3 regions of the Arthrobacter sp. JSM 101049 genome follow, and region 3 is predicted to be linked to each of the others. Evidence: riboswitches for the same ligand, from Rfam matches in the RefSeq annotation. Region 3 holds a riboswitch; each other region holds the start of a gene.

Region 1 (2,255 bases), on a different contig from region 3:
GGCCCGGTTGGACCCCGATGCGTTCGCGCCCGGGGACCTGGTGCTGCGCCGTGCCCTCGGCCGGATCGGCGCCCGGGAGGCCGAGGCCCGCGCCGAGGCGTGGCGCCCCTACCGGGCGCACGCACTGTTCCACCTGTGGACCGCGGAAGCCTACGACAGGTAGGACCGCCGTCGTGCCCGGCCAGTGGCCTCGGCCAGCGGGCTCCGGTCAGCGGGCCCCGGTCAGCGGGTGCCGGTGGACACCGTGGGTTCCTCCGGGAAGATCTGCCCGATCGGTTCGCGCTTCTCGGCCTGGAACGTCTCCTCGGCCCGGCCGAACGCCCAGTAGGCGGAGAGCGAGAGCGCCTTGCGGTCCACGCCCTTCTCGTCAGCCAGGTACCGGCGCAGCGCCTTGACCATCTCGCGCTCCCCGTGGGCGAAGACCTGCACGTCGCCGTCGTGCCATGGCCCGGCCATCACGGCGGCGGCGAGCTTGGTGCTCTCCGGGGTGAAGGGGCCGCCGCGGTGCAGCCAGTGCACGTTCATGCCCTTGGGGGCCTTGAACTTGATCTCGTCCTTCTCCTCGGCGACCTCGACGTAGACCTCCCCGACAGCGGAGCGGTCCATCGCCTCCAGCGCCGCGGCAATGGCCGGCAGCGCGGATTCGTCCCCGGCGAGCAGGTGCCAGCCGGCGTCTTTCGACGGGCGGTACATCCCCCCGGGGCCGGAGAAGCAGACCAGGTCCCCGGGCTTGGCGTGGTTCGCCCACGGCCCGGCGATGCCATCCTCGCCGTGCACGACGAAGTCGATCTGCAGGGTCTGGTTCGCCTCGTTGACGCTGCGCACGGTGTAGGTCCGGCGCACTGGCATGCGCTCGGGCGGCAGCACGCTGCGCAGCTCGTCCAGGTCGTAGGGCGGGGTCAGGCCCAGGGCCGGGTCGGCGAAGAGCAGCTTGACGTACTTGTCGGTGGCATCCTTGTTCCGGAAGGCGGCGAAACCCTCGCCGCCCAGGGTCAGGCGGACCATGTGCTTGCCGATCTTGCGCCGGGACACCACCTCCAGCACCACCAGCGGTCGGGGCGGCCGGGCAGCTGCGGGGACGGTCATTCGCGGATCACTCCTTCGGGCGCCGGGCACAGCCCGGCTACAGTCTTTCCCCCAGCCAATCCCACGCGGACGGCCAACGCAAACCGGCTTCGCCGAGGGCGAAGAGATGACCCGTGCCCGTCATCGGCTAGGCTGGGTCCAGCTTCACGAGCTGCGGCCACGCACGGGCTCCGACCCGGCCGCACACCAACCCCATGCATCACGGGTGGTTCGGATGACGAAGCGGCCCGGCGCGCACGTGCCGGGCAAGAGCACCCGAAAGGCATCCCATGGGCCCCCTCCCCTCCACCGGCATCGATTCCGCCTGCCGTTCCGGCGCCCCCGGCCATGCCCCTCCGGCCGGGGCCGGCGCGCACCTGCTCGCCGATGCGGCCGGATGGGTCCCGGTGACGGTGTTCGTCGACCCGCCGGCCCAGGCGCTGGTGCTGGCCTGCCCGTCCGGGGCCCGCTGGATCGGCTACCACCATGCGGTCGCCGGGCTCTGCGCGCGTCTGGGCTGCGTCCTGCCCGGCGCCCTGTCCTCCGCGCCGCCCCGCACGGCACAGCACGACGGCGGCACCCCGGTGCCGCTGCTGGCCTCGGCCCCGTGCCACTGGCATCCGGGCTCCCGCGTCCTGGGCCTGCCGGCCGACCCGCGCGTGAGCGCCGGGAGGGCCTACGTGGAACTGCCCGCCGCGCCGCTGGATCCGTGCCCGCTGGAACACGACCGGGCCCTGGCGGCCGCGTTCGCCGCGGTTACCGGAACACCGGTTCGCCGATGAACTCCTCGAGCTTGGCGCGTTCGGCCGGCGGGAAGCGCAGCAGCCGCTGGTCCCCCACGGAGAAGAACGCCAGCGTCGTGGCGGCGCGCACGCGCAGGCCCCCGTCGACGGGGTCGTGGAATTCGTAGCAGACGTCGACGCTGGCGGCCTTGACGTTGGCCAGCCAGAGGTCCACCTCGGCGGGGACGTTGCGGTAGTCCAGCGGGGCGACGTAGCGCACCCGGTGCTCGACGACGAGGACCTGCGTGTTCTCCGGCACCGCGGAAAAGAGGTCCACCATCGGCTCGTTGCCGGGCTTGCCCGTCCCCCCGGGGACGCCGAAGCCGGCGATGCGCGCTTCCTCCATCATGCGCACCAGGTTCACGTTGTTGATGTGCCCGTAGGCGTCCATGTCTCCCCAGCGCATCG
Region 2 (2,255 bases), on a different contig from region 3:
CCCGACGGTCGCCCGCTGGGGCGGGTCGACCGCCGGCATCTACTGCGTCCTCTACGGCATCGCCGGCGCCGTCATCGGCATGTCCGCCCGGGTCGCACTGCCCGGCATCGACATCGAGAACCTGGGCAAGGACGTCGTCTACGCGGAGGTGGCCATGAACCTGCTGCCCGTGGTGGTCGGCGGCATCGTGCTGGCCGCTGCCGTCGCCGCGATGATGTCCACGGCTTCCGGTGCGCTCATCGCCGCCGCGACGGTCGCCCGCAACGACGTCACGCCGTTCGTGGCGAGCTGGTTCGGCAAGAAGATCGAGGTCAACTCGGGGCGCAACCCCGAGCACGACGTCGCGGCGAACCGCTACTGGGTGCTGGGGCTGGGCGTGGTGGCCATCGTGCTGGCGATCGTGGTCAACGACGTCATCGCGGCCCTGACCATCGCCTACGACATCCTGGTCGGCGGCCTGCTGGTCTCCATCCTCGGCGGGCTGCTGTGGAAGCGCGGCAACGGCGTGGGGGCCGCACTGTCGATGGCGGCGGGAACCATCGTCACCCTGACGACCATGATCGTGCTGGAAATCGGCGCGGAGGAGAAGTTCGGCGGCGTCTACGCCAACGAGCCGATCTACTACGGCCTGGCCTCCTCGCTGGTGGTCTACATCGTGGTCAGCCTGCTCACCCCGGCGACCCGGCCCGAGGTCTCCGCCCACTGGTCCGACCGGGTCTCCGGGCGGGTGGAAGCAGAGGGCGTCCCCGCAGGCCGCTGAGCGGGGCGGGGCACCGCCGTCGTGCCCTGTCCCCGGCCCCGGTGGGCCCTGAGCACCCCCAAACCGGCTAATCCCGCCTGTTACGGCAGGCGGGTTTAGCCGCGCCCACACTGGGATGCAGCGGTGGTGGCGCCGGACACAGCTTGGGTCGCGCGTCCATCCGCGTTAGGCTGGAAAGAGCTTCATGAGACGCGGGCAACAGCTCCGACTACCCGCGCACCAACCCCAGGTTCGCGGGTGGTTCGGATGAGGAAGCGGCCCGCACGACAACGTGTCGGGTAAGAACGCACGAAAGGAAATCCGTGACGCACAGCGTCTCCGTTCTTCCCATATTCGATTCGATGCTCGGCACCGTCTGCCTCAACGTAGACGGCCAATGGGAGCGCTTCATCGCCCCCCACCCCAAGGACCTCGACCATGCCCTGGCCAACACCGCTGGTCGGCCGGTGTGGGACCACGAGTCCTGCGCCCTGACGGTCCGCGTCCCCCGCGCCGGTCGTTCCGACGGCGAGGCCCAGGTGTTCTTCCTCGAACGCCTCCCCGTCCGCGAACACCGCGGCTCGGCTATGATGGTTGGCTGAAGGGGAGTAGTTCCACACCCCGCCCGCACTCGGACCGCTGGCCCCGGTGCGGGCGACAGAGGATCTGTCGACATACTGACCGCCACGATGCGGTCCGGCACTCCACCCGGCGGCACCGCCGGGCGAACGAGACCTTCGGCCCGCTGGTGGCGGTCCGGGGTTCGTTGCATCCGCAGCCCTTTGACCGGCGCCCCCGCCGCAGCGCGGAAACTACGAACCGATTAGAGGACCCCCGATGACACCGGTTGCGCCGATGCCAGTGCCCCCGCCCGCCGACGACGATCCGCCCGCCTCTGCCGGGACCGCGGCCGAGCCCACCGCCGCCGATATCCGCAGGTGGCGCAAGTACCTGGCCGATGAACGCGCCGAGGCGGCGATCTACGATGCCCTGGCCTCCCGCAAGGACGGCGAGGAACGCCAGATCCTGCTCGGCCTGGCCGCCGCGGAAAAGCGCCACGAGGAACACTGGGCGGGCCTGCTCGGCGATGAGGTCGGCAAACCGGTCCGCCCGTCCGCCAGGCGGATCATGCTGCGTTTCATGGCCCGCAACTTCGGCTCCGTCTTCGTCCTGGCCCTGGCCCAGCGCGCCGAAGGCGCTTCCCCCTATGAGGACGACGCCGATGCCACCGCGACCATGGCCGCCGACGAGCTCGTCCACGAAGAGGTCGTCCGCGGTCTGGCCACGCGGGGGCGCAACCGCCTCTCCGGCAACTTCCGTGCGGCGGTCTTCGGCGCCAACGACGGACTCGTGTCCAACCTGGCGTTGGTCATGGGCATCGGCGCGACCGGAGTCTCCAGCGCACTCGTCCTGTTCTCCGGCATCGCCGGCCTGCTCGCCGGGGCGTTGTCGATGGCCGCCGGGGAATACGTCTCCGTCCGCTCGCAGCGCGAACTGCTCACCGCCTCGCAACCCA
Region 3 (2,255 bases):
CAAGATCCGCGACAATGTCGAGGCCGCCGGACGCGACCGCTATGACGTCAGGATCTACACCATGCAGACCATCATCACCGGGGCCACCACCGAGGAGGCCCAGGCCAAGTACGAGGACTACGCCTCCTACACCGACCTGGATGGGGCCCTGGCGCTGCTCTCCGGCTGGACCGGCATCGACATGTCGCAGTACGACCTCGACGACGTGATCGGCGAAGACGTGCAGTCCAACGCGATCCAGTCATCGGTCGAGACGTTCAAGAAGGCCTCCGGCGACGACGGCAAGCCCTGGACCATCCGGCAGCTCGCCGAGTGGATCGGCGTCGGCGGCTTCGGCCCGGTGACCGTGGGCAGCGGCGCGGAGGTCGCGGCCAAGCTCGTCGAGTGGGTCGAGGACACCGACGTCGACGGTTTCAACCTCGCCTACGCCATCACCCCGGGCACCTTCGAGGACGTCGTGGAATACGTCGTCCCCGAACTGCAGGCCCTGGGCGCCTACCCGACCGAATACACCCCCGGGACCCTGCGCCAGAAGCTCTTCGGCGCCGGCGACCGGGTCAAGGAGACCCATCGCGCCGCCAACTACAAGCTGGCGACCGCGGACCTGGCCACCAGCTAGGCACCGCCACCAGCACCAACCACCGCCTTCCCGCACCCGGGAAGGCACCACCGCTCGACCGGGACGGCCGCCAGGCCCTCCCACCACCATCCAGAGCGGCCGAGAGACCTGGCTCGTTGACGCCGCAGCAACCACCCCGCGGGGCAGGTGCTCCTGCCAGGACCGATGGAGAGGCTTCCCCCTGTCCCGGCCGCCCACCTGCGCGCGGCCGGGCCGGTGGTGGGCTCTTCCCCGTACCCCGAGGAGGACCAGACTTGAACACCCCGACCACCACGACGGCGCCACGGGCACCGCGGATGAGGTCCCGCGTCGCCGTCGCCAGCCTGATCGGCACCACCATCGAGGGCTACGACTTCGTGCTCTACGGCCTGGCCGCGGCCACCGTCTTCGGGCCGCTGTTCTTCGCCCCCGCCGACCCGCTGGTCGGCACCATGGCCGCCTTCGCCACCTACGCCGTCGGGTTCATCGCCCGCCCCATCGGCGGGATCCTCGGCGGGCACTACGGCGACCGGATCGGCCGCAAGACCGTCCTGGTGGTCTCCCTGCTGCTCACCGGCCTCGCCACCACGGCCATCGGCCTGCTGCCCACCCACGACACCGCCGGCTGGATCGCCCCCGCCCTGCTGCTGGCCCTGCGCGTCCTGCAGGGCGTCGGCTACGGGGCCGAATGGGCCGGCGCCGCCCTGATGACCGTCGAACACGCCGCCCCCGGAAAGCGCGGCCTGACCAGCAGCGCCACCCAGATCGGCCCGAGCGCCGGAATGCTCCTGGCCACCGGCGTCCTGCTGGCCCTCGAATCGTCCATGCCCGACGACGCCTACCTCGCCTGGGGCTGGCGGATCCCGTTCCTGGCCAGCATCCTGCTCGTCGCCGTCGGGCTCATCGTGCGCCTGAAGATCGAGGACAGCGAGTCCTTCAAGCAGGTCGTCCGGGTCAAACAGGTCGCCGCCCGTCCCGTGCTCGAATCCCTGCGCACCCACCCCCGCCAGGTCGCCCTGACCACCGGACTGCGCCTGGCCCAGAACGCGTTCTACTACGTCTACACCGTCTTCATCCTCACCTACCTCGCCCAGGGCGGGACCAGCCGCGAGACCGGACTGCAGGCCATCCTCATCGCCTCCGCGCTCGGACTGGTCTCCGTGCCGTTCTGGGGCTGGGTCTCGGACCGGATCGGGCGCCGCCGCACCTATCTCTTCGGCGGGATCTTCAGCATTCTGGTGGCCCTGGTGGCCTTCCCGCTGCTGGACACCGGCAGCGTCGTGCTCATCGTGCTCACCGTCGTGCTGGGCATGAATATCGGGCACGACGCCATGTACGGCCCCCAGGCGGCGTTCTTCTCCGAGCTCTTCGACACCCGGGTGCGCTTCAGCGGCGTCTCGCTGGGCTACCAGATCGGTTCAGTCCTCGGTGGGGGCCTGGCACCGCTGATCGCCACCGCGCTGCTTGCCGTCGGCGGCGGCAGCCCGTTCTGGGTCGTCGTCTACTTCGTCGGCGTCGGGGCCATCACCCTGGTCACCACCCTGCTTTCCCCCGAAACCGGGGCCCGGGATCTGGATGCACGGCACGACGCCGATGCCTCCTCCCAGCCCGAGCCCGCCCCCGTCAGCTAGGACATTTCATGAGCGAGACCACCACG

What was found. Region 3 has a riboswitch for S-adenosylmethionine ahead of AB8M85_RS11570 (MFS transporter). Riboswitches for the same ligand answer to the same signal wherever they lie in the genome.
Region 1: linked by a shared signal. The riboswitch ahead of AB8M85_RS08755 (hypothetical protein) and the one ahead of AB8M85_RS11570 (MFS transporter) in region 3 are both predicted to bind S-adenosylmethionine.
Region 2: linked by a shared signal. The riboswitch ahead of AB8M85_RS08905 (hypothetical protein) and the one ahead of AB8M85_RS11570 (MFS transporter) in region 3 are both predicted to bind S-adenosylmethionine.

What each region holds. Positions count from the first base shown of each region.
Region 1 is NZ_JBGFFC010000002.1:755,795-758,049, forward strand. Features, by position in the region: gene AB8M85_RS08745 (DNA-3-methyladenine glycosylase) at 1-163, shown strand, start outside; gene AB8M85_RS08750 (siderophore-interacting protein) at 223-1,086, opposite strand; SAM riboswitch class IV at 1,229-1,344, shown strand; gene AB8M85_RS08755 (hypothetical protein) at 1,356-1,847, shown strand; gene AB8M85_RS08760 (acyl-CoA thioesterase) at 1,822-2,255, opposite strand, start outside.
Region 2 is NZ_JBGFFC010000002.1:789,717-791,971, forward strand. Features, by position in the region: gene AB8M85_RS08900 (sodium:solute symporter) at 1-760, shown strand, start outside; SAM riboswitch class IV at 941-1,051, shown strand; gene AB8M85_RS08905 (hypothetical protein) at 1,063-1,341, shown strand; gene AB8M85_RS08910 (VIT1/CCC1 transporter family protein) at 1,577-2,255, shown strand, end outside.
Region 3 is NZ_JBGFFC010000003.1:455,531-457,785, reverse strand. Features, by position in the region: gene AB8M85_RS11575 (LLM class flavin-dependent oxidoreductase) at 1-619, shown strand, start outside; SAM riboswitch class I at 703-791, shown strand; gene AB8M85_RS11570 (MFS transporter) at 874-2,229, shown strand; gene AB8M85_RS11565 (acyl-CoA dehydrogenase family protein) at 2,238-2,255, shown strand, end outside.